Regions from separate parts of the Sphingomonas sp. BL2 genome, predicted to be linked through region 4. Evidence: predicted binding sites of a transcription regulator. Region 4 holds the regulator's gene; each other region holds the start of a gene.
What was found. The regulator LexA, encoded in region 4, represses DNA repair genes until DNA is damaged. The targets are predictions, from matches to a motif close to GTTCCNCNCTTGTTCT.
Positions count from the first base shown of each region.

Region 1: a site for LexA is predicted at 4,091-4,106, ahead of AC1ME3_RS18775 (ImuA family protein). Genes of this name have one in related genera too.
Region 2: a site for LexA is predicted at 2,336-2,351, ahead of radA (DNA repair protein RadA). Genes of this name have one in related genera too.
Region 3: a site for LexA is predicted at 5,895-5,910, ahead of recA (recombinase RecA). Genes of this name have one in related genera too.

Region 1 is NZ_JBWXPL010000002.1:63,165-70,512, forward strand. Features, by position in the region: gene AC1ME3_RS18765 (error-prone DNA polymerase) at 1-1,609, opposite strand, end outside; gene AC1ME3_RS18770 (Y-family DNA polymerase) at 1,606-3,210, opposite strand; gene AC1ME3_RS18775 (ImuA family protein) at 3,311-4,072, opposite strand; gene AC1ME3_RS18780 (hypothetical protein) at 4,533-5,033, opposite strand; gene AC1ME3_RS18785 (hypothetical protein) at 5,165-5,929, shown strand; gene AC1ME3_RS18790 (hypothetical protein) at 5,934-6,116, opposite strand; gene AC1ME3_RS18795 (SDR family oxidoreductase) at 6,458-7,348, shown strand, end outside.
Region 2 is NZ_CM155261.1:157,174-164,521, forward strand. Features, by position in the region: gene AC1ME3_RS00780 (YkgJ family cysteine cluster protein) at 1-175, opposite strand, end outside; gene AC1ME3_RS00785 (hypothetical protein) at 224-556, opposite strand; gene radA (DNA repair protein RadA) at 951-2,321, opposite strand; gene AC1ME3_RS00795 (glycosyltransferase family 4 protein) at 2,425-3,576, shown strand; gene AC1ME3_RS00800 (DUF2218 domain-containing protein) at 3,732-4,025, opposite strand; gene AC1ME3_RS00805 (PadR family transcriptional regulator) at 4,022-4,609, opposite strand; gene AC1ME3_RS00810 (replication-associated recombination protein A) at 4,913-6,232, shown strand; gene AC1ME3_RS00815 (hypothetical protein) at 6,225-7,097, shown strand; tRNA gene AC1ME3_RS00820 (tRNA-Thr) at 7,129-7,204, shown strand; gene AC1ME3_RS00825 (GDSL-type esterase/lipase family protein) at 7,245-7,348, opposite strand, start outside.
Region 3 is NZ_CM155261.1:2,513,694-2,521,041, forward strand. Features, by position in the region: gene AC1ME3_RS11725 (lytic transglycosylase domain-containing protein) at 1-82, opposite strand, end outside; gene AC1ME3_RS11730 (uracil-DNA glycosylase) at 79-861, opposite strand; gene AC1ME3_RS11735 (electron transfer flavoprotein-ubiquinone oxidoreductase) at 1,001-2,662, shown strand; gene AC1ME3_RS11740 (tetratricopeptide repeat protein) at 2,691-4,076, shown strand; gene AC1ME3_RS11745 (4-(cytidine 5'-diphospho)-2-C-methyl-D-erythritol kinase) at 4,409-5,353, shown strand; gene recA (recombinase RecA) at 5,988-7,061, shown strand.
Region 4 is NZ_CM155261.1:2,958,669-2,966,016, forward strand. Features, by position in the region: gene AC1ME3_RS13870 (ComEC/Rec2 family competence protein) at 1-708, shown strand, start outside; gene lexA (transcriptional repressor LexA) at 1,312-1,986, opposite strand; gene AC1ME3_RS13880 (molybdopterin molybdotransferase MoeA) at 2,055-3,236, opposite strand; gene AC1ME3_RS13885 (energy transducer TonB) at 3,803-4,495, shown strand; gene moaC (cyclic pyranopterin monophosphate synthase MoaC) at 4,584-5,051, opposite strand; gene trpC (indole-3-glycerol phosphate synthase TrpC) at 5,048-5,824, opposite strand; gene trpD (anthranilate phosphoribosyltransferase) at 5,826-6,818, opposite strand; partial or broken gene AC1ME3_RS13905 (anthranilate synthase component II) at 6,932-7,348, opposite strand, start outside.

The DNA.
Region 1 (7,348 bases), on a different replicon from region 4:
CGCGGTTCATGCAGCCGAGCATGCCCAAGCCCAGCACGTCGACCTTCATGAACTTCAGCGCATCGATGTCGTCCTTGTCCCATTCGATGATCTGCCGGTCTTCCATCGCGGCCGGTTCGATCGGGACAAGATCGTCGAGACGGTCATGGGTAAGGACGAAGCCACCTGGATGCTGCGACATGTGGCGCGGCACACCGATCAGCTTGCGGGCAAGCTCGAGCGTGAGGCGCAGGCGACGATCGCCGATGTCGAGGTTCAGCTCGTTGACCTGCTTTTCGCCGACGCCCTCGGCCGACCAGCCCCACACTTGCCCTGCCAATGACGATGTCAGGTCCTCGGGTAACCCGAGCGCCTTGCCGACATCGCGCACGGCGCCGCGCGCGCGGTAGCGTGTAACGACGGCGGTCAACGCCGCGTGGTTGCGGCCATAGGTCTCGTAAATCCACTGGATGATTTCTTCGCGACGCTCATGCTCGAAGTCGACGTCGATATCAGGCGGCTCGCGGCGCTCGCCACTGACGAAGCGCTCGAACAGCAGCTCGTGCTTGATTGGGTCGATCGAGGTGACGCCGAGCACGAAGCAGACGCAGGAATTGGCGGCCGAGCCGCGGCCCTGGCAGAGAATGCCCCGGCGACGGGCTTCGCGGACGATCGCGTAGACGGTCAGGAAGTACGGCGCATAGCCAAGCTCACCGATCAGCCGCATCTCGTGCGCGATCTGATCGGTATAGGCAGCCGGCACCGTACCGTTGAACATCGTGTCGACAGCGTCTTCCGCGAGCTTCTGCAGCGCCTCTTGCGCGGTCAGCCCGTCGATCAGCCGCTCATGCGGGTATTGATAGGCCAGTTCGCCCAGATCGAAGGTGCATAGACGGGCGATATCGACGCTTGCACGCAGCGCATCGGGATACGCCTTGAACCGCCGGACCATCTCGTCCGGGGATTTGAGCGCACGGTCGGCATTGACCTCACGCCGGTAGCCGAGTTCGTCGACGGTGCATTTCTCGCGCACGGCCGTCACCACGTCCTGCAGCAACCGTGCTTCAGGCGCATGGTAGAGGACATCACCCGTCACCACCGCGCGAACGCCAGCGCCACCTGCCTGCCGCGCCAGCGCGTCGATCCGCACGGCGTCGTCCGGCCGACGCCGTTGGAACAGCGCCATGTACCCGCGACGGCCATAGACTGTCTTCAGGTCGGCGAGCGCCGCCAGATTCTCCTCGTCCGCCTCAACCGGCAGCAGGATGGCGATCATGCCCTCCGACCAGGGTTCGAGGTCATGCCAGTGGAGCAGGCATCCCCCCTTCCCCGCCCGCTTCTTGCCCACCGTCAGCAAACGCGTCAGGCGCGACCAGGCGAGGCGGTCGGTCGGGTAGAGCAGCAGCTGCCGCCCGCAGGACAAATTGACGCGCGTTCCGGCGATCGAGCGAACGCCGGTCGCCTTCTGCGCTTCCCATGCGCGCACCACGCCCGCGACCGTGCCGATGTCGCTGACCCCGATCGACGGATAGCCGAGCAGCGCGGCAGCCGCGAACAACTCCTCGGGGCTCGACGCGCCGCGCAGCAGTGAGAAATGCGTGAGGACCTGAAGTTCGACATAGTCCGTCATGCGAACACGCCGTGCATCCACCAGCTGAGATCGCCGGTATCCTCGACGAACCCGTCGCCACGCCGGAACACCCAGTAGCGACCGCCCATCTCGTCCTCGACGCGGTAATAGTCGCGGACAGCCCACACTTCCGCGTCACGGCGCCACCACTCACCGTGGATCCGCTCGGGGCCGTCGCCGGCCACGACCTTGTGCGGCCGGCCGCGCCACTCGAACCGCCGGGGCGGCTGATCGGGCATGAGCGCTATGACACCCCACAGCGGTTCGGGCCTAGCCAGCAGGCGCGTCGGTCGCCGCCATTTCGGCCAACCTGCAGGCGCCACCACCGGGTCGGCCCGCATGACGGCGCGCTCGGGTACGTGACTTTCGACCGGCGCGATCCGGAACACGGCGTCAGCGCCAATGCGGCCGGCAACGACGTCGACGAGACGGGCCGGATCACGCACAAGGACCTCACCGGCGAGAACCGCGCCGAGATCGACCGCGTCGAGTGGTTCGGTGTGCGGCGCCGCCAGATAGAATTGCTCCAGCCCCAGGCCCGGATCGATCCGTTCGATCCTGAGCTTCATGAGCCGCAGCAGGTGCGAGACCTCACGCGTCGGTCGTGAGGTGCCGACCGCGACGACCTGCTCGGTGCCATCGACGCGCAACCCACCGAGCCGCAGCGATCGTACGCCAAGCCCCTTTGCGCGCAGCAGTTCGGCCATGTCGCCAAGCAGATCCTCCATGACCTGCGCGATCGCGTCTGCGGTGACGATCGGTTCGAGCAGCCGGCGCTCGACGATCGGCATGACCTCGTCGGTGCGCGGCGTGATGGGTTCGGCGACCGCGCCAAGGGCCTGATCGAGCCGCGTGATGGCAGCCAGCCCAAGCCGGCGTGCCAAAGGCCCTCGCGCAACAGGCAGGAGATCGGCGACGCGTTCGAAGCCGAACTTGCGGGCGGCGACAAGCGCCGTGCCTGCTAGGCGCAAGGCCGCGACCGGTAGGCCGCTGAGCGCTTCAACCGTCCGCCCTGTGGGCACGATCGCGATGTCGGCAGGCCCGAACCGGGCAATAGCGTGTGCCGCGCCCGGTGTGTCTGCAACCGCCACGCGCGCGGTGAACCCGGCACGCTGGCAAAACGCGCGCAGACGCCGGCAGAACCGTTCTTCCCCGCCATGGAGATGCGCGCAGCCGGTCAGGTCGAGCCACAGCCCGTCGGGCGGTGTGGCTGCGGCGATCGGCGACCAGCGGCGCACCGCGCGTAGCGCGAGCTGATCCAGCATTGCGGCATCCGCCCCCGTCTCGGACGGTCGGATGTCGAGATTGGACACTAACGCACGCGCATGGGTCGCGGCCATCCCGATCGTGATCCCTAACGCGGCAGCGCCATCGCAGGCGGCCACCACCTCTTCGCGCCGGCCAACCTTGCCGATCAGCGCAAGCGGGGCCCGGTGGAACGCAGCAACGGTCGCCGCAACCCTGTCGTGACTGTCGTCTCGCGCTGGTCGGTGGAACGGATGGTTCGCCGCCTCCGATCGTCGGCCGAGTTCACGCATGGGCGGCTTGGCATGCGCGGGCAGCGCTGCGATCTGACCTTCCACGTCATGCCTGGTCGGCATATCAGCGCGCGCCCACCGCGCACCCGGCCGCCATCCGCCGCCCCGTGGTACCGAACACGCACCGGGATCGTCGTCGACGGGAAGCTGAAGGGGTGGCCGCTCAGGCGGCCGCGTAGCGTGCCGGTCCAGCCGTCTCAGCCGTTCGATGGCCAAGTGCGGCAGGAACAGCGAGACAACCCGTCTCATCGCAGCCCTCCAAAATTATCGAAAATGCTTCGCCGCCACGCTGCCGTGCGACTTCAATCTGCCACCGCGATCGGCCGACGCCGGCGACGCCAAGGCGCTCGGACGGCGCACTGGCGATCCTCCAGCGCGTCCAGGCGGCAGACGGCTCGGCGAGCGGATCCTGGTCGCGGTTACGTCTGCGTCGCAGGATGAGAACGGGAATGTCGGCGTCGGCCGCGACCAGTTGCAGGCGCCGGGTCGCCACCATCGACATCACGCTAACCTCGGCGATCACCGCTGACGGCGTTCCATCGCGCACCGCGTCTTCGACGACGGCCAGCAAAGCTGCATCGTCACGGGGTTGTGCGTGAATCAAGTCGGCAGATGATAGCCCCGCCTGCTCCAAGCCCGGCGCATAGAGATCGTTGCGACAGCTCACCCACAGCACCGGTCCGCCTGTATGCGCCGCTTCTCGCGCGGCGATGCCTGCGAGGAACAGCGTTGCTGCGGCATCGTCGACCATCGAACAGCTTTGTGCGGCGACCTCGTGCAGTGCTCCAGCGCGAAGGCCCCTGCTTGCGAGGCGATCGTCGAGCGCAGGGATACCGAACGGCATGATGCGGTGATCCACCACCGGCGTTGCGATTGTCTGCAGGTGGGCGATGGTTGTCGGCAGAGACTCGAGGGCGGTGATCATGATGTCTAGACTCTACCTGTTCCCTTTATGTTCCGTTACCAGAACCGTTTGGTCAAGCGTCAGACTCGATACTCATGTGGATAAGGTTCTGCCTGCGAACGTTGCGAAGCGCGTTTGGCTATGTGCCGCGGAGGCGGGCTACCGTGAATGCGCGTATGCGAACGACTGTCATTGGGCATGCGGATCGGCGTGCCGGATCCAGTCCGTTTCCCGCGCTATCGAACCTTCGTCAGCCGTGCCTTATCGCCGAGCTAGCCAAGGGATGAGTTTGGCTCCGACATCCCGCCAAGTGCATGAAATGCAATCCGGATTAGCCAGTTTTGCATTCGCCATTGCCCGGCCTGCCGGATACCAAGATGACGCCTTTCAGGCATCCTCTCCTAAAAACTTCCCGGGTCGCTTTTGGCGGCCCCTTTTTTTTGCCCGGACGCAGCCGGCACAGCGTTTCCGGCGCTCCGAGCTACCGGACGTTCGCGTATAGCGATCGGCTGTCATCGAGCATGCTGATGGGTGTCGGGGTGATCCAGTCCGCCCCCCGCATCGGATATGGGCCGTAGAACAGATCGCCGAGCGCACGCCGGTAATGTGCGTTCATCCGACGTCGACGATGATGTTCAGGGCCATCGTAAATCATGTGGCAGCGCTGGCAGAGCGCTGCCAGCTGGTTAAGCGCGCTGTCACTGGGGTCATGATTGAGATGCGCACAGGCCAGCACCACCGGTGTCCATTTGCCTGAATCGAGGATGTTCTCGGTCGGTCGGCGAACACGTCCGCCGTCGCCATTACGCCAATACGACCGGCCTTTGTCCCACCAGCGTCCGTCGCCCATGTAGAAGACCCGTTGTCCGTGTGGGCGCCCGCAATGTTCGCAGCGTCCGCCTGCGCGCACGAAGCGGACCAGATGCGATAGCTGCGGCCAATCGATCGGGTACAGGAAGACATGTTCGGGGCGGATCGGCATCAGGGCCGTCCACCAACATCATCGCTACCCGTATGTCTAGCGACGTTCTGGTCCCTTGATGTTCTCGCTATGTCCTACAGGCAAACATTCGTGCATCCGACCGTTAGCTGAGTCAAAACGGATCGAATGCGATGGGCTATTCAGGAACACATTGGCCGGAAGGGTTGAACGACGAGGAGGCGCTGCAGCGTCTGCAAACTCTATGTCTGGGCGCTTGCGATGGCATTCAGGATCTGGCGGACGACACGCGCTACAAGGCGCTGCGCCGGGCGCTACTTGGCCGGAACGACCTGCGGCCGTTGGCGCCAGCTTTCGTCGCGGCGCAGCCCAGCCTTGAGGCATTCGTACGTCATGTGAGAGAGACCAAGGATCGCACCTCGCGGCGTGAAATGGTCCGTGAGCAGTTCAAGGCGCTCTGGGATGAGGTTCGCGGACCGGATGCCGTCAGTTCGACGACGTGGACCGGGCGCCCTTCCCTGCGCGAGCATGCCGCTGTCATTCAGGCGTTGGCGCCTGTTGCCTTGGAAGCCGTGCAACGGCTGATCGACGATGAGGAGCTCGCTCGCGACAATGGTGGCCCTGTCGATGCCGATCGCGCGGTAGCGCTGCAGCAGCTGAAGGCGCTACATCGTGCGCTTGGCGATCTGATCGCGGCAGTCGATCAAGGTCGATCGCTCGAGCCCGTGTTCGAACGGCTTCGGGTCGTTCGCCAAGAGGCGAAGGTCGCGATCGGTAAGGCAACGGCTGCGCTGCCGGTGACGACCTCGGCGCTGATCGCGTTCGGCAGCGTCGTTGGTATTGTCGAATTCTTCGTAGGGAACGTCGTAGTCGCGGTCGCTGCCGGGGGGATCGCAGGCAATACGCTCAAGGACGCGATGCTCAAAACCCCCCTATAACAATTCAATATAGCCCACCCTCTTCTCTCTCCTCGGCGCCTTCCTTCTGGGCCTCCTCGAGATCGTCTGAGTTTTGTGCGCCGCGCGACGGCTTATCTTCAAGGCTATCTTCCGGACCATTATTGCTATCCGGCAGTTCGTTGACGTCGGTTTCAAAACCCGGTTCTTCGTCCTGTGGGGCGGCCATAACTACTCTCCTTCGGCGCATGTAACGATCCGAGAAGGCACACGGTTGCTATTGCCCGCCACGCGGTAACGATACTTTGATAAAGCACGCTGCAGGACCCGGTCTCGGAGACACTCGCGACGTTCTACGCATCCCCACATCAGACGCTCGTTCATTTTACGCGTTCGGCCCTGCAAGCGTAGCTAGGAGGAGCAAAAATGCCGCTCGCTGATCCCCATCCGTCTTGAAGAGAATCCATATTTGCAGATGCTGAGGGGCGCAGAGGGTACGACGCGGTATAACGGCAGAATTTGGAACGGAAGCAATCGTTTAGCGCTTGGGTTGTGATCATTCCGGGAGCTATGACGATGACCGATACCACTCGACGCACTTTCGTGACGGGGGCAGCTATTACCGCTGGTGCCATCGCTGCGACCGCCGCAAACGCCGCAACACAGAGTGGTGGCAGTAGCGCCGCGACGACACCAGCAGCCGCAGTCTATCCTAAGCCCCCCTACCCTGTACAACGGCAGCCTTGGCCCGGTCTTGCATCAAAAATGACACCGCGCCCAGATCACGGCGAGAAAAGCTACAAGGGTTCCGGCAAGCTGGCAGGCAAGAAGGCCCTGATAACCGGCGGAGATAGCGGGATTGGTCGCGCCGCGGCGATTGCGTACGCGCGAGAGGGAGCGGACGTTGCAATCAACTATTTGCCGGCCGAAGAACCGGACGCTCGCGAAGTCATTGCGTTGATCCGGGCCGAGGGTCGCAAAGCAGTCGCGATCCCTGGTGATCTACGTGACGAGCGCTTTTGCCGCGGGCTGGTGCAGCAAGCGAGCGAACAGCTTGGTGGGCTCGATATCCTGGTCAACAATGCGGCCCGTCAGCAGACTCGTCCCGGTATCGCCGATATCTCGAGCCAAGACTTCGACGATACGATGAAGACCAACGTCTATGCACCGTTCTGGCTGACGAAGGCGGCACTTGAGCGGATGAGTGCGGGCGCGGTGATCGTCAACACCTCCTCAGAGCAGGCGGGCAATCCTTCACCCGACATCGTCGACTATGCGCTAACGCGTGCCGCGGTGCTGAACTTCACCAAGAGCATGGCCAAGCAGCTTGCCAGTCGCGGTATCCGCGTGAATGCAGTTGCCCCCGGTCCGTTCTGGACTCCGTTGCAGGTCAGCGGCGGGGCGACCCCTGAGAAGTTGCGCAGCTTTGGTGGAGACTCGCCGATGGCGAGAGCAGGCCAG
Region 2 (7,348 bases), 1.2 Mb from region 4:
CCGCATGAATGCCGCACCCCTTATTGGAGAGGTGGATGCACGGCGTGCCCGCGGGTTTGCCGAACTCGGGGGTGTCCACGGTCAGTTCGGTGCAGCACGCGGTGCAATCGCCGCACGCTCGATCGGGCAGGATCGGCCCGAGCAGCGCGGTCTCCACGTCGGTATGGGGTTGCATCCGCGTGCGCGCGTCCATCGGGGTCGGGGTTTCACGCCGATCCACGGTTCAATTCCCTTCGGAATCCACCGTGAAGACCATCGGCTTGCCCCGCGACATCGGCTCCCATCCCGCGGCCAACGCCGCCCGCACGCCGCGAGAGATCGTCGCGTCGTCGATCTGGAGCCGCCCGCGCGGCAACCCCTTCAACAGGCGTTTCGGCGCGGGAAACTCGAGCAGGGCTTCGCGCTTGGCATCGTCCTGCAACAACGAGATCGTCATGCCCTTCCAGCCTTCGGCATCCGTGTGTTGCGGTTCGCGCTGGAGGTGCCAGTCGTATCGGGTGCCGTCGACCTCGACGGTACCGGTATTGCTTTTCGTGTTCGCCATGCCGGCGGCCATAGCATGGCTGTCGCGAGAGGCCATGCGTTCGGGGGTGGTGGATTGGCGGGACGCGGTGCCGTTGCGTGCGGTTTGATTAACCGGTGATCGAAAACACCCCACCGTCCCACCCCGGCGGAGGCCGGGGCCAAGTTGGAGAGGTCGCAGTAATTAAGCGTAGCGGTCGCCATCCGCGTCTCCCAACTGGGCCCCGGCCTCCGCCGGGGTGGGGCTCTTCTTGGGTCAAATCAGGCCCAACAATAAAAGGATGACAAGGCAAGCGACTTTAGAGCGCGAGTTAAGCGAGCGGATATCAACGGGCCGCCCACCCTGTCACGACGCTGCCTTGTTCTCCCGCGAAGGCGGGAGTCCAGTCTGGGTCCCCGCCTTCGCGGGGAAACAAGGTTTCGGGTGCCTAACCACGCCCCATCATGTGGTCGACGAACGACGCCAGCGTCTTGAACCCCGACAGTTTCATCCCGCTCTTCTCCCCCGTCATCGACGCCGGCACCAATGCGCGTTCGAAGCCGAGCTTGCTCGCTTCCTTCAACCGCAACGGACCATGCGCGACCGGGCGGATCTCGCCCGACAGCGCGACTTCGCCGAACGCCACCGCGTCGACTGGCACGGGCCGCTCCGACATCGCAGAGATCAACGCCGCCGCAACCGCCAGATCCGCCGCAGGGTCCTGCACCCGGTAACCGCCGGCGATGTTGAGATAGACTTCGGCATTGGAGAAACTCAGTCCGCACCGCGCCTCCAGTACTGCCAAGATCATCGCGAGCCGCCCCGAATCCCAGCCGACGACCGCACGCCTCGGTGTCGCACCCGACGCCAAGCGTACCGTCAACGCCTGGATCTCGACCAGCACCGGCCTTGTCCCCTCCAGCGCCGGAAACACCGTCGCCCCCGTCATCGCATCGTCGCGGTGCGTCAGGAACAGCGACGACGGATTGCCGACCTCCGCCAGCCCCTCGGTCTGCATCGAGAATACGCCGATCTCGTCGGTCCCGCCGAAGCGGTTCTTGATCGCGCGGAGGATGCGGTACTGGTGGCTACGCTCGCCCTCGAACGACAGCACCGTGTCGACCATATGCTCCAGCACGCGAGGGCCCGCGATGGAGCCGTCCTTCGTCACGTGCCCGACCAGCACCACCGCCGTCCCGCGCTCCTTGGCGAAGCGGATCAGCTCCTGCGCCGATGCACGGACCTGGCTGACGGTGCCGGGTGCGCCTTCGATCAGGTCAGAGTGCATCGTCTGGATCGAATCGATCACCAGCATCGCCGGCGGCTTGGTCTGCAACGTCGTCAGGATGTCGCGCGTCGAAGTCGCCGCCGCGAGCTGCACCGGTGCGTTGCCTAGCCCGAGCCGCCGCGCCCGCAACCTGACCTGGTCCGCCGCTTCCTCGCCCGAAACATATGCGACCGACTGGCCGGCGAGCGCCATCTTCGCCGCTGCCTGTAACAGCAGCGTCGACTTGCCAATGCCGGGGTCACCGCCGATCAGCGTCGCCGAACCCTCGACGAACCCACCGCCCAGCGCCCGATCGAGTTCGGCGATACCCGTCGCCATCCGGTCGGGCAGCTTGATCTCGGCATCGAGCCCGACGAGCTGGATCGCGCGGCCACCAGTCTGGAGATTGTGCTTCGAATGGAACGGCGTGGCGGCGGTGTTCGCCTCCTCGACCAGCGTGTTCCACTCGCTGCAGTCGCTGCATTGCCCAGCCCAGCGGGGCGATACCGATCCGCAGGCCTGACACACATAACGCTTCTGGGGTTTCGCCATACCGCCGATGTACGAGAACGATACGGGAACATCAATGGCTGGCGGCCAGTCTATGTTGCGGATTTAGTGGCGCTTGACGGCACACGGCGTTATCCGCGCGACGATGAATGCCACCGACCTGCGCGTTGCCCTGTTCAGCGGCAACTATAACTACGTTCGCGACGGCGCGAACCAGACGCTGAACTTGCTTGTCGGCCATCTGCTATCGAAGGGCGTGACGGTCCGCGTCTATTCGCCAACCAATTCAAATCCTGCATTTCCGCCTGTCGGCGACCTGGTTTCGGTTCCATCGCTACCGTTGCCTGCAGGCCGCGGCGAGTACAAGATGGCACGCGGGCTGCCGGCCGCGATCCGGCACGACTTGGACGCGTTCGCGCCGAACATCATCCACGTGTCGGCGCCCGATTTCCTGGGTCACCGCGCGGTCAGCTATGGCCGTCGCCGTGGTCTCGCGACGGTGGCGTCGTTCCATACGCGGTTCGAAACGTATTTTCGCTATTACAAGATGGCGTTCTTCGAGCCTGTGATGGTGAAGATCCTCAAGCGCTTCTACAACCGGGTCGACGAAGTGCTGGTGCCGGGGCGCGGCATGGCGGAGATCGTCCGCGACTGGGGCGTGACGACGCCGACCGCGATCTGGTCGCGCGGGGTGAACCACGATCGCTTCACGCCAACACGTCGCGATCTCGAATGGCGACGTGCGCACGGGATAGCGGACGGCGAGGTTGCGGTCGGGTTTCTTGGGCGACTGGTGAAGGAAAAGGGGCTCGACGTCTTCGCCGACGTGATCCGCGAGCTGGAGCAGCGCGGCGTGCCGCACAAGGTACTGGTAATCGGCAAGGGGCCGGCGCGCGAATGGTTTGCGAGCCGGGTGCCGGGCGCGGTGTTCGCGGGGTTCCAGTCGGGCGACGATCTCGGCCGCGCGGTCGCGTCGATGGACGTGTTCTTCAATCCGAGCGTGACCGAGACGTTCGGCAACGTGACGCTGGAGGCTATGGCGGCGGGAGTGCCGGTGGTTGCCGCGCGGGCGTCGGGCGCGGTGGGGCTGGTGGATGATGGCGTGACGGGATTTCTCGTGCCGCCGACCGATATCGCCGGGTATGCGGATGCTATCGGGCGGATCGTTTCGGAGCCGGGCCTGCGCGAAACGATGGGCTGGGCCGGGCACGACAAGGCCGCCGGGTATCTTTGGGATACGATCAACCAGACGGTGCTGGACACGTATCTCGAGGTAATGGCGCGGCGGGGTACCTAGGCCGAAATTTCTCAGTGCCGCCCGCGCGATCTTCCCCCGCCAGGGGGAGGTGGCGCCGTAGGTGACGGAGGGGGAGGACACGGAACAGCGGTTTCCCTTGCCTCCCCCTCCGTCTGGCAAGGGCCAGCCACCTCCCCCTTGCGGGGAGGATTTAGTCAGGGTGCCGTAGCCCAGTCGAACGTCAGTGGCGCTTCGCGGAAGGCGAAGCGGTCGAGGTGGCTCGATACCACCTCGCGCATCCGATCGACGTCCTCACCCTCCGGCACCGTCAGCGCGACGTCGAGCGTTTCGCTGTCCGCGCGCATCTCCAGCACGGCACCGTTCGGGAAGGCGATGCGGCCCTCCTCTTCCGAAAATGTGACCTCCATCTTGTGACTCCAGTGCTTGGCGAGCTGCTGGAGATACTTGCTCGCCGAATGCGTCGGCACGCGTGCGACCGAGACGCTCACTTCAAGCGCTCGATCTTCTGGGCCGCCTCGTCGAGCAACGCCGCAACTTCATGCAGCGTATCCTCGTTGACGTCCTCGCGCATCAGCCGGTGCTGGAGCACCTGCCGCAGATTGCCCATCGCCCGCCGGATCGGCGCACCATCGGTCCGCTCGGACTCCGCCCCGACCGCCGCCAGCCGCGCGAACAGGCCGTCCACCACGGTCGCATTCTCGGCCAGATGCGCGCGGCCCTCGTCGCTTGCCGCAAAGCGCTTCTTCGCGCCTTCGGACTGTTGCTCCTCGATCAGCCCCATCTCGTCGAGCATGCTGAGCGTCGGATAGACGACGCCCGGGCTCGGCGCATAGCCACCCCCGGTCAGCCCCTCGATCTCGCGGATCAGGTCGTAGCCGTGGCGCGGCGCGTCCGCGATCAGCTTCAGCATCACGAGCTTCAGCTCACCGCCATCGAACAGCCGCCGCCGACCACCAGGGCCGCCGCGTCCATGCCCATGTCGACCGTGGCCGTCGTGACCCGGCCGACCCCGTCCTTCGCCATCAGCCCGCGGGCCACCGGTCCAGGCTCCATATCCCATACCAAAACGCATTTGAGTGTTCTCCGATATATCTTCAATCATGAGTTGCGATATATCGCAGACTGTTTCTGGTTCAAGAGGTACGCGGCAATTTTTATGTCGTCTTCCCCTGTCATCCCCGCGGAGGCGGGGACCCAGACCCTCGAACCGAGCGAGCATGCATGCCGTCAGCCAGTATGGATCCCCGCCTTCGCGAGGATGACGACGCTTGTGACGATGACGATCCTTGGGAGGAAGACGGTACGTCTCGGGATGACGAGCGCGCTTGGATGGCCACGGATGGGCAAACCGGTCGCCCGCCCCTATCTTCCCCCCATGGCCGATCTCTTCGCGGGCTTCGAACCCGCCGCCCCCACCGAAACGCACCCCGAAAACGCGCCGCTCGCCGACCGCCTGCGCCCGCGGACGCTAAGCGAGGTGGTCGGGCAGGATCACATCACCGGCCCCGAAGGCGCGATCGGGCGGATGGTGTCGGCCGGCCGCCTGTCCTCGATCATCTTGTGGGGCCCGCCCGGCACCGGCAAGACCACCATCGCGCGGTTGCTCGCCGATGCGGTCGACCTGCGGTTCGTCGCGATCTCGGCGGTGTTCTCCGGCGTCGCGGACCTCAAGAAGTCGTTCGCCGAAGCACGCGAGCACGCCAAGATCGGCAAGCGCACCTTATTGTTCGTGGACGAGATCCACCGCTTCAACCGCGCGCAACAGGACGGTTTCCTGCCCTATGTCGAGGACGGCACGGTGACGCTGGTCGGCGCGACCACCGAGAACCCCTCGTTCGAACTCAACGCCGCCTTGCTCAGCCGCGCGCAGGTGCTGATCCTCGAACGCCTCGGTCGTGGCGCACTCGAACTGCTGCTTGACCGCGCCGAGACGGAGATGGAGCGCCCCCTGCCCCTCACCCCGCCCGCCAGGGACGCGCTGATCGCCAGCGCCGATGGCGACGGTCGCTTCCTGCTCAACCAGGCAGAGACGTTGTTCTCGGTGAACCTGCCCGAGCCGCTCGATCCCGCCGGGCTGTCGAACTTCCTGCAACGCCGCGTCGCGGTGTACGACAAGGATCGCGAGGGGCATTACAACCTCATTTCCGCGCTTCACAAATCGATCCGCGGCTCGGACCCGCAGGCCGCGCTCTATTATCTCGCGCGGATGCTGACTGCGGGCGAGGAACCGCTGTTCCTGCTCCGCCGGCTGACCCGCGCCGCGGTCGAGGATATCGGCCTCGCCGATCCGCAGGCGCTGGTCCAGTGCATCGCCGCCAAGGACACGTACGACTTTCTCGGCAGCCCCGAAGGCGAACTCGCGATCGCGCAGGCCTGCGTCTATCTCGCGACCGCACCCAAATCGAACGCGGTCTACAAGGCGCAGAAGGCGGCGTGGAAATCGGCGCGCGAGACAGGCTCGCTGATGCCCCCCGCGTCGATCCGCAACGCGCCGACCAAACTCATGCGCGATATCGGCTACGGCAAGGGCTATGCGTACGATCACGATGCGGAGGATGCGTTTTCAGGCTCGGATTACTGGCCCGACGAGATGAGCGCGCAGACCTTCTATACGCCCACCGAACGCGGGTTCGAGAAGCGCCTGTCGGAACGGCTTGCCTATTGGGACGGCCTGCGCGCCGAGAAGAATGGCTGAACCCCGCTTTACGCGGTTTGCGGCGATCGACTGGTCCGGCGCGCAAGGGCATCGGCACAAGGGTATTGCGGTCGCGGTCTGCGAGACAGGCGATGCGGCGCCGACCTTGCTCGCCCCGCCAGGTGCCAGCGCATGGTCTCGCGACGATGTCCTCGACTGGTTGCTCGACCAGGACATGCCGATGCTGATCGGGCTCGACCTCTCCCCCGCCTTCCCGTTCGTGGACAAAGGCGGATACTTTCCCGGCGCGCCCGACAGTCCGCCCGACGCCCGCGCCCTATGGAAGATGGTCGACGATGCCTCCGCAGCCGACCCGCATCTCGCGGTCTCCAGCCTGCTCACCGACCCGGAAATCCGCCGCCACTTCCGCCAACATCGCGATTGCGGCGACCTGTTCCCCGGTGGCGCCGGCCGGATGCGCGTCTGCGAGCACGGACAGCGCGCAATGGGCCTATCCCCGACGAGCTGTTTCAACCTCGTCGGCGCGGCGCAGGTCGGCAAGTCGAGCCTCACCGGGATGCGTGTGCTGCATAGGCTGGCCGGCCGCGTACCGGTCTGGCCGTTCGATCCGGTGCCGTCGCAAGGTCCGCTGATCGTCGAGATCTACACCACGATCGCCGCGCGCGCCGCCGGTATCCGCAAGGGGCTCAGCAAGATGCGCGACGGCAACTCGCTCGACACGGCACTCGCCAATCTCGGCAGCCAGCCGCACCAGCCGCTCCCTCGCTACGACGACCACGCCACCGACGCGATCCTCACCGCCGCGTGGCTCCGCGCCAACGCCGATCGCCCCGAACTCTGGCACCCGGCGGCGATGACATCGCATATCGCGCAAACCGAGGGCTGGACCTTCGGCGTATCTTGAAGCATTGGGCGATTACGCCTGACGCGAACGGGCCGGTTTAGCTCAGTTGGTAGAGCGCCAGTTTTGTAAACTGGATGTCGCGGGTTCGATTCCTGCAACCGGCACCATTTCGGACTGACCAGCGCGTGATGCACTTGGGGTTCAGCGTTACAGCATCCGCTCGACAGTAGGCAGCATTGCCGCGACCACGGCTGCAATCGCCTTCGCGTTCGGATGTACGCGATCCACCAGTACCATGTTCGCGTGACCCA
Region 3 (7,348 bases), 440 kb from region 4:
CGGGCTCACCGGCAACGGTCGCCGCGAGTGCTGGAAAGGGGAGGGCGCTGAGCCCCAGAACGATAGCCAGAGTCCGAATCATCTCACACCCTCTTGCGACGTCAGTCCGCGCATCAGCATCTGCAAATCCTTCCAGGCCTCGGCCTTGGCCGCGGGCTTCTCGATCAGAAACCGCGGGTGAAAGCTCGCGACCACGCCGGTCTCGCTGGATGCTTCGCCAGACGCCGAACCGGACCCCGTTTCTCCGGTCTTATGGTTAAAGTCGTGTAAACGCCCGCGCGCCGCCTGTAATTCCATCCCGAGGATCGCACGGCTCGCCGCATTGCCCAGCAGCAGCAACCGCTTGGGCGCGACCAACACGATGTGATGCTTGGCGATTTCCGACAGCCGTACCTGGACATCGTTCTGGATACGTCCCGCCATCGGCCGCTTCGCGCAGACCGCCGCGAGATGCACTTCGTCGCGCGTCAGCCCGATCGCACCGAGCATCTTGTCGAGTAACCGTCCCGATGCGCCACTCAGCAAGGCGCCTGCATCGCCGTCGTCCCGGTCCGGGCAATCGACAAGCACCATGACCGTAGCGTCAGCCGGACCTACGGCAGCGAGCGAAACCCCGCTCCAGTCCGCCTCGGGAACCTCCGCGCTGCTCCGCCAGGCCAGGAAATCGGCCAGCAAATGTGGCATCGCGGAGGGTGCCAAGACCGGCGCACCAGGCACTGCGGCGGGTACGACTAGCGGTTCGGGTGCCGCAAACCAGTCGCGCGGGACGTCGTCGACCAGCGTGTCGACGCCAGCCTCGTGCCACCAGTCGAGCGCACTCGCCGCTGTATTTCGCCAGTCGATGGTTTGGTCCGCCCCCACAGGGTAACCTATGCTGCACGGTTGACGTGGCGGTCAACTCGCGCAATCGCCATATTGGACAAGACGGTGCCCGCCCGAGCCCGAACGAAGGGTGGGGCGCAATGCTGAGGCAAGAGGGGACATCCCCCGGGAGACGATGATGACGACACGTGAATCGATGCCGTACGACGTGGTGATCGTCGGCGCTGGCCCGGCCGGTCTCTCGGCAGCGATCCGCCTGAAACAGCTGGCCGCCGAGAAGGACGCCGAGATCAGCGTCTGCGTGCTCGAAAAGGGCTCCGAGGTCGGCGCGCATATCCTGTCGGGCGCGGTCATCGACCCGAAAAGCCTCGACGAGCTATTGCCGAACTGGCGCGAGGACGGCTGCCCGCTTGCCGAAGTGCCGGTGACCGAGAACCATCACTGGATCCTGACCAAGACGAAGAAGAGCGAGATGCCGCACTTCGTCACGCCCTCGTTCATGCACAACAAGGGCACGTACACCGGCTCGCTCGGCAACCTCTGCCGTTGGCTCGCGGGCAAGGCGGAGGAACTCGGCGTCGAGATCTTCCCGGGGTTCGCAGCAGCAGAAATCCTGTTCAACGAGGACGGCTCGGTGAAGGGCGTCGCGACCGGCGACATGGGCGTCGCGCGCGATGGCACGCACAAGGGCGACTACACCCCCGGCCTCGAACTCCACGCGAAGTATACCTTCTTCTCGGAAGGGTGCCGCGGGCACCTGACGAAGGAACTGATCCGCACATTCGCGCTCGACAAGGACAGCGATCCGCAGGTCTACGGGCTCGGCATCAAGGAATTGTGGGACATCGATCCCGAACTCCACGTCCCCGGCCGCGTCATCCATACGCAGGGCTGGCCGCTGTCCGAGACCGACGGCTCGAACGGCGGCGGCTGGATTTATCACCAGGCGAACGGCCAGGTCTCGATCGGCTTCGTCACGTGGCTGAATTACACCAACCCGTATCTCTCGCCGTTCAGCGAGATGCAGCGCTGGAAGACGCATCCCGAGATCGCCGCGCTGCTGAAGGGCGCCAAGCGAGTCAGCTACGGCGCGCGCGCGATCAGCGACGGCGGGCTCCAGTCGATCCCCAAGCTCGTGATGCCGGGCGCGGCGCTGATCGGCGACAGTGCCGGTTTCCTCAACGTGCCGCGGATCAAGGGCACGCATACCGCGATGAAGTCGGGCATGATGGCCGCCGAGGCCGCGGTCGAGGCGATCGTCTCGCAGCGCGGCCATGACGAACTCGCCGCCTATCCCGAGGCGTTCGAGAAATCGTGGGTGAAGAAGGAGTTGTCGGTCGTCCGCAACGTCGTGCCGCTGGTCAAGAAGTTCGGTGACCTCGTTGGTTCGGGCCTCGCCGGCATCACAATGTGGGCGGAGCATCTGGGGATCAAGATGCCCTTCACGATGCACCACCACCCCGACAACGAGAGCCTGTGGCGCAAGGATCTGGTCAAGCCGATCGTGTATCCGAAGCCCGACGGCGTCCTCACCTTCGACCGCCTCTCCTCCGTCTTCGTCTCGAACACCAACCACGAGGAGGACCAGCCGGTCCACCTGACGCTCAAGGATGCGAGCGTGCCGATCGAATACAACCTGCCGATGTATGACGAGCCCGCGCAACGCTATTGCCCGGCCGGCGTTTACGAAGTCGTCGGCGAGGACACCGCCGATCCGAAGTTCGTCATCAACGCGCAGAACTGCGTCCACTGCAAGACCTGCGATATCAAGGACCCCACCCAGAACATCAACTGGGTCGTACCCGAGGGCGGCGGAGGCCCCAATTATCCCAACATGTAAGCGTCTGTTCCTCGCACTAAGTCTCGCCGTGGCGGCACCCGCCACGGCGGCGCCGGCGGACCTTTCCGCCTATCTGAAGGCCCGTGCCGCCGATGCTGCCGGCGAGACGGGTCTGGCCGCCGCCAGCTATGCCAAGGTGCTGGCAGCATCGCCCGACGATCCTGTCGTCGCGATCCGCGCCTATCGCGAGGCGTTGGAGGCGGGTGACATGCCGCTCGCCACCCGCGCCGTCGCGGTGCTGAACAAGGCCGGCGTAGCCCCCGCCGACGCCGCGCTGATCCCGCTGGCCGATGCCGCACGCCGCAACGATCCGAAGGCAGCCAGCACTGCGATCGCCACGTTGTCGAGTGGTCCGCTAGTAGTCCTCGCGCCCTCGCTCTACGCGTGGGTCGCGCATGCTGAGGGCCGCGATCCCGAACCCTCGCTCGCCACCGCTGCGAAGGACCCCGTCGCCAACCGCTTCGCCACCGAAACGCGTGCGCTGATCGCCGCGGAACCGCGCAGGCAACCGCTGTCGATCGGCGTCTCGCGCCTACTCGCCCGCCTCGCCAGCGACCTCAGCGCAGGCGAACCCTCGCCGCTGTCGATCGCGCTCACCCAAGCCGCCCTGCGCGCCGACCCGAGTTACGACGCAGCGCGCGTCCTCCTCGCCGACGCGCTCGCCCGCAACAAGCTGGTCGACCGCGCGCTCGTCGTGCTCGACGGCGTCGACGCCAAGAGCCCCTCCGCCCCGGCCGCCGCCGCCGAACGCATCGACATCCTCGCCACCGCCGACCGCAATGGCGAAGCGCTCGCCGCCGCCAAGAACCGCGTCGACCAAAAGGGTTCGGCGCCCGCCGACTGGCAACGCTACGCCGACCTCCTGCTGACCACCGGCAACCCCGCCGAGGCCGCGACCTGGTACCAGCGCATCATGGCCGCCGACGGCGCGAAGGGCGGCAGCTGGGGCAACTGGCTGCAATATGGCGGCGCGCTCGACCAGGCCGGCCGCTGGCCCGAAGCGCGCGATGCACTGGAAAAGGCCGTCGCCCGCGGCCCCGCGCAACCGCTCGCACTCAACTATCTCGGTTTCGCGCAGGTCGAGCACGGCGACGACATCCCCGCCTCGATCAAGCTGCTCGAACGTGCCAGCCGGATCGACCCGACCAACGCGTCAATCACCGACTCGCTTGGCTGGGCCTATCACCTCGCCGGCAACACCGCCCGAGCGCTCCCCCTGCTCGAAACCGCCGCGCAGGCCGAACCCACCAACGCCGAAATCGCTGACCACCTCGGCGACGCCTATTGGAGCACCGGTCGAAACTACGAAGCGCGCTACGCCTGGCGCGCCGCCTTGCTGACCGCCGAACCCGCAGACACGGCGCGCATAACCGCCAAGATCGCCAACGGCCTCCCGCCGAAAGCCCGCCGCTGAAACCCCTCCTCTCCCACCGGAAGAGGGAAGGGACCCGCAGCCGCGGGGAGGGCAAGGCGAGTTGACGGCAAAGGGGCCGCTTCGCGAGATCACAACGAATTCTGAGTGGCGGACGAGCCGCGGAAGTGATCGTGACAACGCCCGCAACTGGCGAGGTGTGCGGCATCCCCTCCCGTCATCCTGACGAAAGTCAGGATCCAGAGCCAAGGACGACACCAATCGTTACCCTGGATCCTGACTTTCGTCAGGATGACGCGCTTAAACCCGCAGACATCACGCGTATTACGCTAAGCCGCGCTGGACCCCTTCGCCGCCAAACCCCGAGACCGACAATGCCCGCCATCACCGAACCCGCCCCCGCCAAGATCAACCTGGCCCTCCACGTCCGCCGCCGCCGCCCCGACGGCTACCACGACCTCGAAACGCTCTTCGCCTTCGCCACCGACGGCGACCTGATCACGGTAGAACCCGCCCAAACCAACAGCTTCACCATAACCGGCCCCTTCGCCGCAGCACTACTCCCCGTCCAGAGCGTTACCCCGACCCCGAACACTACCCCGGCGAAGGCCGGGGCCCAATTGGGGGCGAACAATGACGAGGAACCCCGCTCGTCCAGCACCACTCCAGGCAACGCCCCCTGGCATGGCAACCTGGTAACCGCCGCGGCAGACGCCTTCACCACCGCCTTTGCCCCAGAAACCCACCACGCCATAACCCTGGAAAAGCACCTCCCCATCGCCTCGGGCATAGGCGGAGGCTCAGCCGACGCCGCCGCCACCCTCCGCGCGCTGGCCCGCCTCCACGGCATAGCCCCAACCGACCCCCGCCTCCACGAAATCGCCGCAAAGCTCGGCGCAGACGTCCCCGCCTGCCTAGCCAACCGCACCACACTCGGCACCGGCAAAGGCGACACTCTCACCACCCTGGAAGGCCTGTCCGGCACCCCCCTCCTGCTCGTAAACCCAGGTGTCGCGGTCTCCACCGCCGCCGTCTTCAAGACCTGGGACGGCCACGACCGAGGCCCGATCCCCGAAGGCAATCTCCTCGACCGCGCAAAAGCCGGCCGCAACGACCTAGAACCCCCCGCACTGGCCCTCGCCCCCGAAATCGCCGAAGTCCGCACGCTCCTCGACGCAGCCCAACGCGTCCTCCTGTCCAGAATGTCCGGCTCCGGCGCCACCTGCTTCGCGCTGTTCGAAACCCCCGAAGCCAGAGACACCGCCGCCACCGCCGCGCAAGCCAAAGGCTGGTGGACCCTCGCGACAACGCTCGCCTGATCGGTCGATAGGCGTTGGCACCTTTGAGGCGGGGTGTCACCGCGCCGCCACCGCCCGTCATCCTGACGAAAGTCAGGATCGAGAGCCGCAAACGAAACCGCCGGTCCCGGACACCTTCAGACTTCCGATCCGTTGGCTGTCCAAACCCCGCGTCCAAACAACCCGAACCGATCTCGACCTAAACGCCCACACCGCCGATCCCGTCCCTCGTCGGTCATCCCGAACGTGTTCGGCATTATCTCCCACAACAAAAGCACCTCCCCGGCGAAGGCCGGGGCCCAGTTGGGAAACGCTCCTGACGACAGACGCACGTTGTCACGCTAACCTCTCCACCTGGACCCCGGCCTCCGCCGGGGAGGTGCACTTGCCCGACTCGTGTCCGCACAGAACGTCTTCCAACGCCTGCACTCAACGAACTCACGATCCCGTGGGCCTGAAGCTTCGAACATGCGGACTCGGTAGATGCCAGAATGATGCCGTCCCCGCGGCCGACGGGCTCTGCACGACGCCACCGCCGCAAATTTCCCGCAACAAACCCATCGTTCCCCACTTGTTCCAAAAGAACAAAGAGAATACATGGTGTTTGACGCGTTGAATGGCACGCGCGCTTGCTTTAGCGATGGGAGCATATTCGATGGCCGCTAATCTGAAAGTGATCGACACCGGCATGGCAACCGCAACCAACGACCGGCAGAAGGCGCTAGACGCCGCGCTCGCGCAGATCGACCGCGCCTTCGGCAAGGGCTCGGCAATGCGCCTGGGCTCCAAGGAAACCATGCAGGTCGAGGTCATCTCGACCGGCTCGCTCGGGCTCGACATCGCGCTCGGCGTCGGCGGCCTGCCGCGCGGCCGCGTGATCGAGATCTACGGTCCGGAAAGCTCGGGCAAGACCACGCTCGCGCTCCACGTGATCGCCGAAGCGCAGAAGGGCGGCGGCACCGCGGCGTTCGTCGATGCCGAGCACGCGCTCGACCCGGTCTATGCCAAGAAGCTCGGCGTCAACATCGACGAACTGATCGTCTCGCAGCCCGACACCGGCGAGCAGGCGCTCGAGATCGTCGACACGCTCGTCCGCTCGAACGCGATCGACGTGCTCGTGGTCGACTCGGTCGCAGCACTCGTGCCGCGTGCCGAAATCGAAGGCGAGATGGGCGACAGCCATGTCGGCCTTCAGGCCCGCCTGATGTCGCAGTCTTTGCGCAAGCTCACCGGTTCGATCAGCCGCTCGCGCTGCATGGTGATCTTCATCAACCAGCTCCGCATGAAGATCGGCGTCATGTACGGCAATCCCGAGACGACGACCGGCGGCAACGCTCTGAAGTTCTACGCCTCGGTCCGCCTCGACATCCGCCGCATCGGCGCGATCAAGGCCGGCGAAGAGGTGACGGGCAACCAGACCCGCGTGAAGGTCGTCAAGAACAAGGTTGCCCCCCCGTTCAAGCAGGTCGAGTTCGACATCATGTACGGGCAGGGCGTCTCCAAGCTCGGCGAGATCCTCGATCTCGGCGTAAAGGCGGGCCTCGTCGAGAAGTCCGGCGCGTGGTTCAGCTACGACAGCGTCCGCCTCGGTCAGGGCCGCGAGAACTCGAAGACGTTCCTCAAGGACAACCCTGAAACCGCCGACCGCCTCGAAAAGCAGATCCGCGCGCGCACCGACAAGGTCGCCGAGGAAATGATGGCCGGCCCCGAAGAAGGCGACGACGCCTGATTTTCTTACCCTCTCCCTCCGGGGAGAGGGGGTACCCATTGCCTTCGCAATGGGAGGGTGAGGGCATGGTGCTTGGCCCATGGCTCATGGCTCATGGCTCATGAGGCCGAAGATGCGCACGACCGATAGTTCGAACACATGGTGAACTGACACCGCGCCAGCCCACCTCCCAACACCACCCCGGCGAAGGCCGGGGCCCAGTTGGCATGACCCTGCAAATGAAACTCTGTGCTAAACCAAGCTCTTTAGCGGCAATGACCCCACATTCTTGAACGAGCCGACCCACT
Region 4 (7,348 bases):
GGAATATGGATCGCCTTGTGGCGAACGCGGTGGCGACGGCTCGGGCTGGTCCCGCTGGTGATCGGCACGGTCTGGGCGCTGACGACGCCGGCCCCGGACGTTCTCGTGACCGGTGACGGGCGCCATGTCGCGGTGCGAACGGCGGCGGGGCTCGCGATGCTGCGCGACCGAGCGGGCGACTACACGCGCGACATGCTGGCCGAGAATGGCGGGGTGGATGGCGAGCCGCTGCTGCTGGCGGACCAACCCGATGCGCGGTGCAGTCGCGATCTTTGCGTCACAGATATTGCTGCGCGGGGACAGATGTGGCGCATCCTGGCGACCCGCAGCGCCTATATGGTTCCGATTGCTGAGTTCATTACCGCCTGTCACGGCGCCGATGTCGTCGTCAGCGAACGCGGTCTGCCGAAACCGTGTGTACCACGGTGGCTGAAACTGGATCGTCGTGTACTCCGGCGTACGGGCGGCGTCGCGCTGACCTTAGGTAGCGGGACAGTCGTGACGATCCTGAACGCAGGCGATCGCCACCCCTGGCGCGATCCGCCTCTCCTCGAACGCACCGCGTACGCGTTCAGGCCGCGCCATGACCGGTTTCACGGTGCTGTGCCGGCGTTTCGCGCCAGCCGAGTCCGTCAAAGTAGAAATGTTCACGCGAAGGCGCAAAGGCGCGAAGGTGATGCGACTCGGGAGACCTTTATACCTCCATGAACGATAAGCCGACGTTGGTTTTCGGCGGTCCGCGAAGGCCGGTAGGCGCTGATCCAGGCACCATATCTTCGCGCCTTTGCGCCTTCGCGTGAACAAAATCTTCCGTCGTCGCATACGGTCACAGCAAGAAGAACTGGTGCACGCCGAGACGCGGAGGCGCGGAGAAGGTTTTTGTATGACGGGGTGGCTCAGGCTGGGGACTGTTTAGTCTTCCTTCCGAAGACGTTTGGAGGTGCTTCGTTTTCCCTAAGCGCAACAGCTCCGCGTCTCCACGTGAACCAATTCTTCGGCCGCGCTGGAGATTGAGGACGAGATGTTCGCGCAGAGGCGCAGAGGCGCAGAGATTGGGCATTCGAGTTGAGAGCGCGACTATGCATCGAAGCGTTAGAGGGGCTTTCGGACGCTTGGGGGCTGGTTGGGGGTGTCGAAAAACTAGCCGCTTTTCGACACGCCCAGTGCATCTAGCTTAACTTGCCCAACAGATCCCGTCGCTGTTGTCGGGCGGAGAAGCGACTTAGCTAAGGGGCTAGGCTGTCGCTTTTCCTGAGCAACCAAAAACCGAGACCGGGCTGCGTCGCGATGACGCAGCCCGGTCTCGGCAACTCAGTCGTAGCGGCGGAGGATGCCGGAGAGTTTGCCTTGGACGCGAACTTGGGCGGGGGCATAGCGTTGAGGGTCGTAGGCTCGGTTTGCCGGGTCGAGGCGGACCATGGCGCCTTCGCGACGGAAGTATTTTAGAGTGGCTTCGCTGTCTTCGATCAGGGCTACGACGATCTCGCCGTCGCGGGCAGTTTCGGTGCGGCGGATCAGGGCGTAGTCGCCGTCGAGGATGCCGGCTTCGACCATCGAGTCGCCCGAAACTTCGAGGGCGTAGTGTTCGCCGGTGCCGAGGAGTGCGGCGGGGACAGCCAGCATAGTGCTGCCTTCGAACGCCTCGATCGGGACGCCGGCGGCGATGCGGCCGTGGAGCGGGATTTCGACGACGTCGTTCGCTGGTTGCGGCGTCGCGGCCGCTGGGGCGGCCTTGACGTTCGATGGCTTGGTCGGCGTCTTCTTTTCCGCACGCTCGGGCATGCGCAGCACTTCGAGCGCGCGCGCGCGGTTCGGCAGGCGGCGGATGAAGTTGCGCTCCTCGAGCGCGCTGATCAGACGGTGGACGCCCGACTTCGACTTGAGGTCGAGTGCGTCCTTCATCTCTTCGAACGACGGCGAGACGCCGGTATCGTTGAGGCGATCGTTGATGAAGCAGACGAGTTCGTGCTGCTTGCGCGTGAGCATGGCGGTTCTCCGTCCGGAACAGACTGGGAACTTCTATGGAACATAATTAACCGCGTCAAGCGCTCGCTTCACGCGATCACGAGGATTTCCGCCGATTCGCCTGTCTTTGCTAAGGGTGCGTTGCCGGGGCGGACGATCAGGCAGGTCGAGCGGGCGAGCGTGAGCAGCATCGAACTGTCCTGGATCGTCGAGGCATAGGCTTTGCCGTCGCGCAGTTCGGCGCGGAGATAGTCGGTGCGGGCGTTGTTGGCGGGCAGGTCTTCGCCGAGGAGGGCGTGGGTCGACTGGGGCAACGGGTCGCGGGCGCCGGCCATGTGCGCGACGACGGGTTTGACGAACAACGTCGCGGTGACGAACGCGGAGACCGGGTTGCCGGGGAGGCCGAGCACCATCATCTCGCCGATCCGGCCGGCCATCATCGGCTTGCCGGGGCGCAGCGCGATCCGCCAGAATTCGATGGTGCCGCCGGCGGCTTCGATCGCCGGGCGGACGAGGTCGTGGTCGCCGACCGACGCGCCGCCGGTGGTGACGAGCAGGTCTGCCTGAACGCTGGCGAAGGCTTCGCGGAGTATGTCGAGATTGTCGGGCAGGATGCCGAGATCGACGACGTCGACGGGCATGTCGGCGAGCATCGCGGCGAGCATGATGCCGTTCGATTCGGGGAGCGCGACGCCGTCGGTGGTCGAACCGGGGGGGACGAGTTCGTCGCCGGTGGCGGCGACGGCGACGCGGACGCGGCGATTGACGGTGAGGCTGCCGTGGCCGCCGGTTGCGGCGACGGCGATGCGTGCGGGGCTGAGGCGGTCGCCGGCGGCGATGAGGCGGGTGCCGGTGGAGAAGTCGAGGCCCTTGCGGCGGGTGTTGCGGCCGACCGTGGGCGGGCCTTCGCCGGCTAGGATCAGGGTCGCGCCGTCTCGCTCGGCTTCTTCCTGGACCATGACGGTGTCGGCGCCGTCGGGCATGGCGGCGCCGGTGAAGATGCGGGTGGCCTCGTTGGAGGCGACGTGGCCTGCGAAGGGGCGGCCGGCGGCGCTTTCGCCGATGACTTTCCAGGGGCCGGGGAGGTCTTCGAAGCGGATCGCGTAGCCGTCCATGGCCGAGAGATCCGCGGCGGGTTGCGTCCGGCGGGCGAGGATGTCCTCGGCGGCCCAGCGGCCGGCGGCTTCGCGTAACGTCACGGTCTCGCTAGCGACGCGGGGGGCCATGGCGAAGAGGCGGTTCTGGGCTTCGGCGACGGGGACTAGGGTCATGCTTTTGGCTCTGATATTACGTGGTTTTCCTGCTGGAAGTGCAGGAAGTTCACACGCTGGGAGACTCTTGGCGGGAGCGGATCTGGGGTTCAGGTTTGGAACGGTCTCGTCCGGTAGAAGGTCCGGCGGGAGGGGGTGAGTTTTGGCGTGGCTGGCGCTTTGCCATGGGTTTGGGATGTAGGACAGGTGTTGTTGGGGCTGCGGCAGGACGATCCGTTGCTCTCTGCGCTGCTTGATATCGAACGTTTGCGACATCCTTCTTGTTCTCCCGCGAAGGCGGGAGCCCAGACTGGGTCCCCGCCTTCGCGGGGAAACATGGGTTTGGCGGACGTCGCGCTTCGTTACTGCGAACTTCCCAATTGGGCCCCGGCCTTCGCCGGGGTGGTGGTTGGGGGGCTGCCCTCTTCCGAGCCGACGAGGGGACGCGGGTGATCGCCTGTCGCCTTCCCAAAGCGCTCGGCCAGCGGGGGTTCATCCGAAGCAGGGCTTTGTTTGGGAGAAAGAGGCACCAGATCAGTATGATGACACGTAATCAGCCTCGGGCGAGAGACAGGATCGGGGCGGCGGTGGGTGCTGCCCTGTTGCCGGGGGTGCTGGGCTATGCGCTGCTCAACGGGCTGGTGGTGCCGATGCCGGCGGCGGTGAGCGATGCGTTGAAGGTGTTCGATGCGGCGCCGCCGTCACCACCACCGCCTGAGGAGAAGGTTAGGCCTCGGCCGTCGCCTAGCCGCAAGCCGGAGGGGGCTGCGTCGCCGCCTAATTTGAAGTCGAAGGCTACGGAGGTGGTGGCGCCGCCGCCGGTGGTACCGATCGTCGTGCCACCGCCGGTCGTGGTCGCGGAGAAGGCTGGGGTGGGGGCGCAGGCGACGGCTGGCGCTTCGGATGTTCGCGGACCGGGGACCGGGAGTGGGGGGATTGGTAATGGCACCGGCAGCGGTGGGTATGGCGATGGTGACGGTGGGGGTGGAGAGGAGACGCCGCCGCGGTGGCGTAAGGGGCGGTTGAAGGATTCGGACTATCCGCGCGAGGCGGCCGAGACGGGGATTCGGGGTCGGGTTTCGGTGCGGTATCTGGTGCAGACCGATGGGCGGGTTTCGCGGTGCCGGGTGACTCGGTCGAGCGGGAGCCGGGAGCTGGATACGCTTACGTGTCGGTTGATAGAGGAGCGGTTTCGGTATGATCCTTCGCTCGATGCGGCGGGGCGGCCGGTGGAGTCTACGATCGTCGAGGATCATGAATGGGCTATTGGCGGGGATTGAGTTCAGCTGAGCGCGTTCTGCTTGGCCTGCCCTCACCCTCGACGCCTTTGGCGTCTTTCCCTCTCCCCTTTGGGGAGAGGGTTTTGTTTTAGGCGGTCCAGTTGCCGGATTTGCCGCCGGACTTTGCGCGGACGCGGATGTCGGTGAGGACCATCGTCTTGTCGATCGCCTTGGCCATGTCGTAGATCGTCAGGAGCGTTACCGTGGCAGCCGTCAGGGCTTCCATTTCGACGCCGGTCCTGCCTTCGGTCGAGGCGGTGGCGGTCGCGGTTACGCCGGTTTCGTCCACTACGAGTTCGATCTCAACCTTCGTCAGCGGGAGCGGGTGGCAGAGGGGGATGAGGTCGCTGGTGCGCTTGGCGGCCATGATGCCGGCAACCCGCGCGACTGCCAGGACGTCGCCCTTTTTCGCGGTGCCGGCGCCGATCGCCGCGGCGGCTTCGGCGGACATGGTGATGCGGCCGGAGGCGATGGCTTCGCGGGCGGTGACCGCCTTGCCGCCGACGTCGACCATTCTTGCCGCGCCGGCTTCGTCGATGTGGGTCAGGCCGGTCATCCGATGAGCGCCTGGGTGGCGGCTTCGACGTCGTCCTGGCGCATGAGCGCTTCGCCGATCAGGAAGCAGTGGATGTCGTGTTCGGCCATCGCGTCGAGTTCAGCGCGGGTCGTGAGCCCGCTCTCGGCGACGAAGGTGCAGTCCTTGGGCGCCTTGCCGACGAGGTCGTAGGTGCGCTGGAAATCGACCGAGAAGTCGCGCAGGTCGCGGTTGTTGACGCCGATCAGGCGCGACTTGAGCCTCAGCGCGCGCTCCATCTCGTGCGCGTCGTGGACCTCGACCAGCACGTCCATGCCGCATTCGAGCGCGGAGGCCTCGATCTCGGCCATCTGGATGTCGTCGAGCGCTGCGACGATGATCAGGATGCAGTCGGCGCCGATCGCGCGCGCCTCGGTCGACTGCCATGGGTCGACCATGAAGTCTTTCCGCAGGACGGGGATCGAGACGGCGTCGCGCGCCGCGGTCAGATACGCGTCGGAGCCCTGGAACCACTTTTCGTCGGTCAGCACCGACAGGCACGCGGCGCCCCCGGCTTCGTAGGCGCGGGCGTGGGCGACGGGATCGAAGTCGGCGCGGATAAGGCCCTTCGACGGGCTGGCTTTCTTGACCTCGGCGACCAGCGCATAGCCGGTCTTGGCGTCGAGCGCGGCGCGGAAGCCGCGGGGCTTCGACATGCGGGCAATACCGGCGTCGATATCGGCGAGCGAGGTCGTGGCCTTGCGCGCGGCGACTTCGGCGCGCTTGGTCTCGAGGATACGGTCGAGCATGGTCATGTCAGTAGGCGATCCAGCGGGCGAGCAGCGCGTCGGCGCTGCCGGTGTCGAGGGCGGCGGCGGCCTTGGCCGCGCCGTCGACGAGAGTGGTGACGGTGCCGGCGACCATCAAGGCGGCGGCGGCGTTGAGCAGGACGGCGTCGCGGTAGGCGCCGGCTTCGCCCTTGAGGAGGCGGCGGAGCGCGTCGGCGTTGTGGTGCGCGTCGCCGCCGCGGATGTCGGTGATCGCGTGGCGGGTGAGGCCGGCGTCTTCGGGGGCGACTTTGCCCGGCAGCGCGACGGTGCCGACCGAGGCGACGATGCTGGGGCCGGCACCCGACAGTTCGTCGAGGCCTTCTTCGCCCGAGACGACGAGCGCGGCTTCGGTGCCGAGCTGTTCGAGCGCTTCGGCGTAGAGCGTGACGTAGTCCGGGCGGGCGATGCCGATGAGCTGGCGGGTGGTGCCGGCCGGGTTGGCGAGCGGGCCCATCAGGTTGAAGATCGTCCGCTTGGCTATGCGTTGGCGGATCGGGGTGATGCGCTTCATCGCCGGGTGGTGATTGGCGGCGAAGAGGAAGGCGATGCCGATCTCGTTGAGGCTCGCCTCGGCAGTGGCGCCGGCGCGGTCCATGTCGAGACCGAGTACCTCCAGCGTGTCGGCGGCGCCGGCCTTGCTCGAGGCAGCTCGGTTGCCGTGCTTGGCGACGGGGACGCCGGTTGCGGCGACGACGAGCGCGACGGCCGTCGAGACGTTCAGGGTGTGGTGGCCGTCGCCGCCGGTGCCGCAGACGTCGATCGCGCCGGCGGGGGCGTCGATCGGGATCATTCGGTTGCGGAGCGCGCGCGCGGCTTCGGCGATCTCGATGCTGGTCTCGCCGCGGGTAGCCAGATCGGTGAGGAAGGTGGCGATCGCGTCGTCGCTCGCGCGGGCGTCGAGGATGTCGGCGAACGCTTCGCGGGCGGACTCGCGGGAGAGGGGCGACGATGGGTCTGGGAGGAGGGTGGTGGTGGTCACATTCCCCTCCCGTCTGCGGGAGGGGTCAGGGAAGGGGCTTGTCTCGCAGGCGTCGTGGGTGCGGCGCGGCCCTCCCCCGACCCCTCCCGCAGGCGGGAGGGGAGTTGGTGGGGGATGTTCGCCATCTTGAGGAAGTTCGCGAGCATCTCGTGGCCATGCTCGGTCGCGATGCTTTCCGGGTGAAACTGGACGCCGTGGATCGGCAGGGTCTTGTGGCGGAAGCCCATGACCGTGCCGTCCTGCGCGGTCGCGTTGACGACCAGCGTGTCGGGGACCGCGTTGACGATCAGCGAGTGATAGCGCGTGGCGATGAACGGCGAGGGCAGCCCGGCGTAGAGTCCGGTGTCGTCGTGGACGACGGGCGAGGTCTTGCCGTGCATCAGGCCACCGCGCTCGACCTTGCCGCCGAAATGCTGGCCGATCGCCTGGTGGCCGAGGCATACGCCGAGCAGCGGCTTGCCGGCGTCCGCGCAGGCGGCGACGAGGTCGAGGCTTACGCCCGCCTCGGTCGGCGTGCAGGGGCCGGGGGA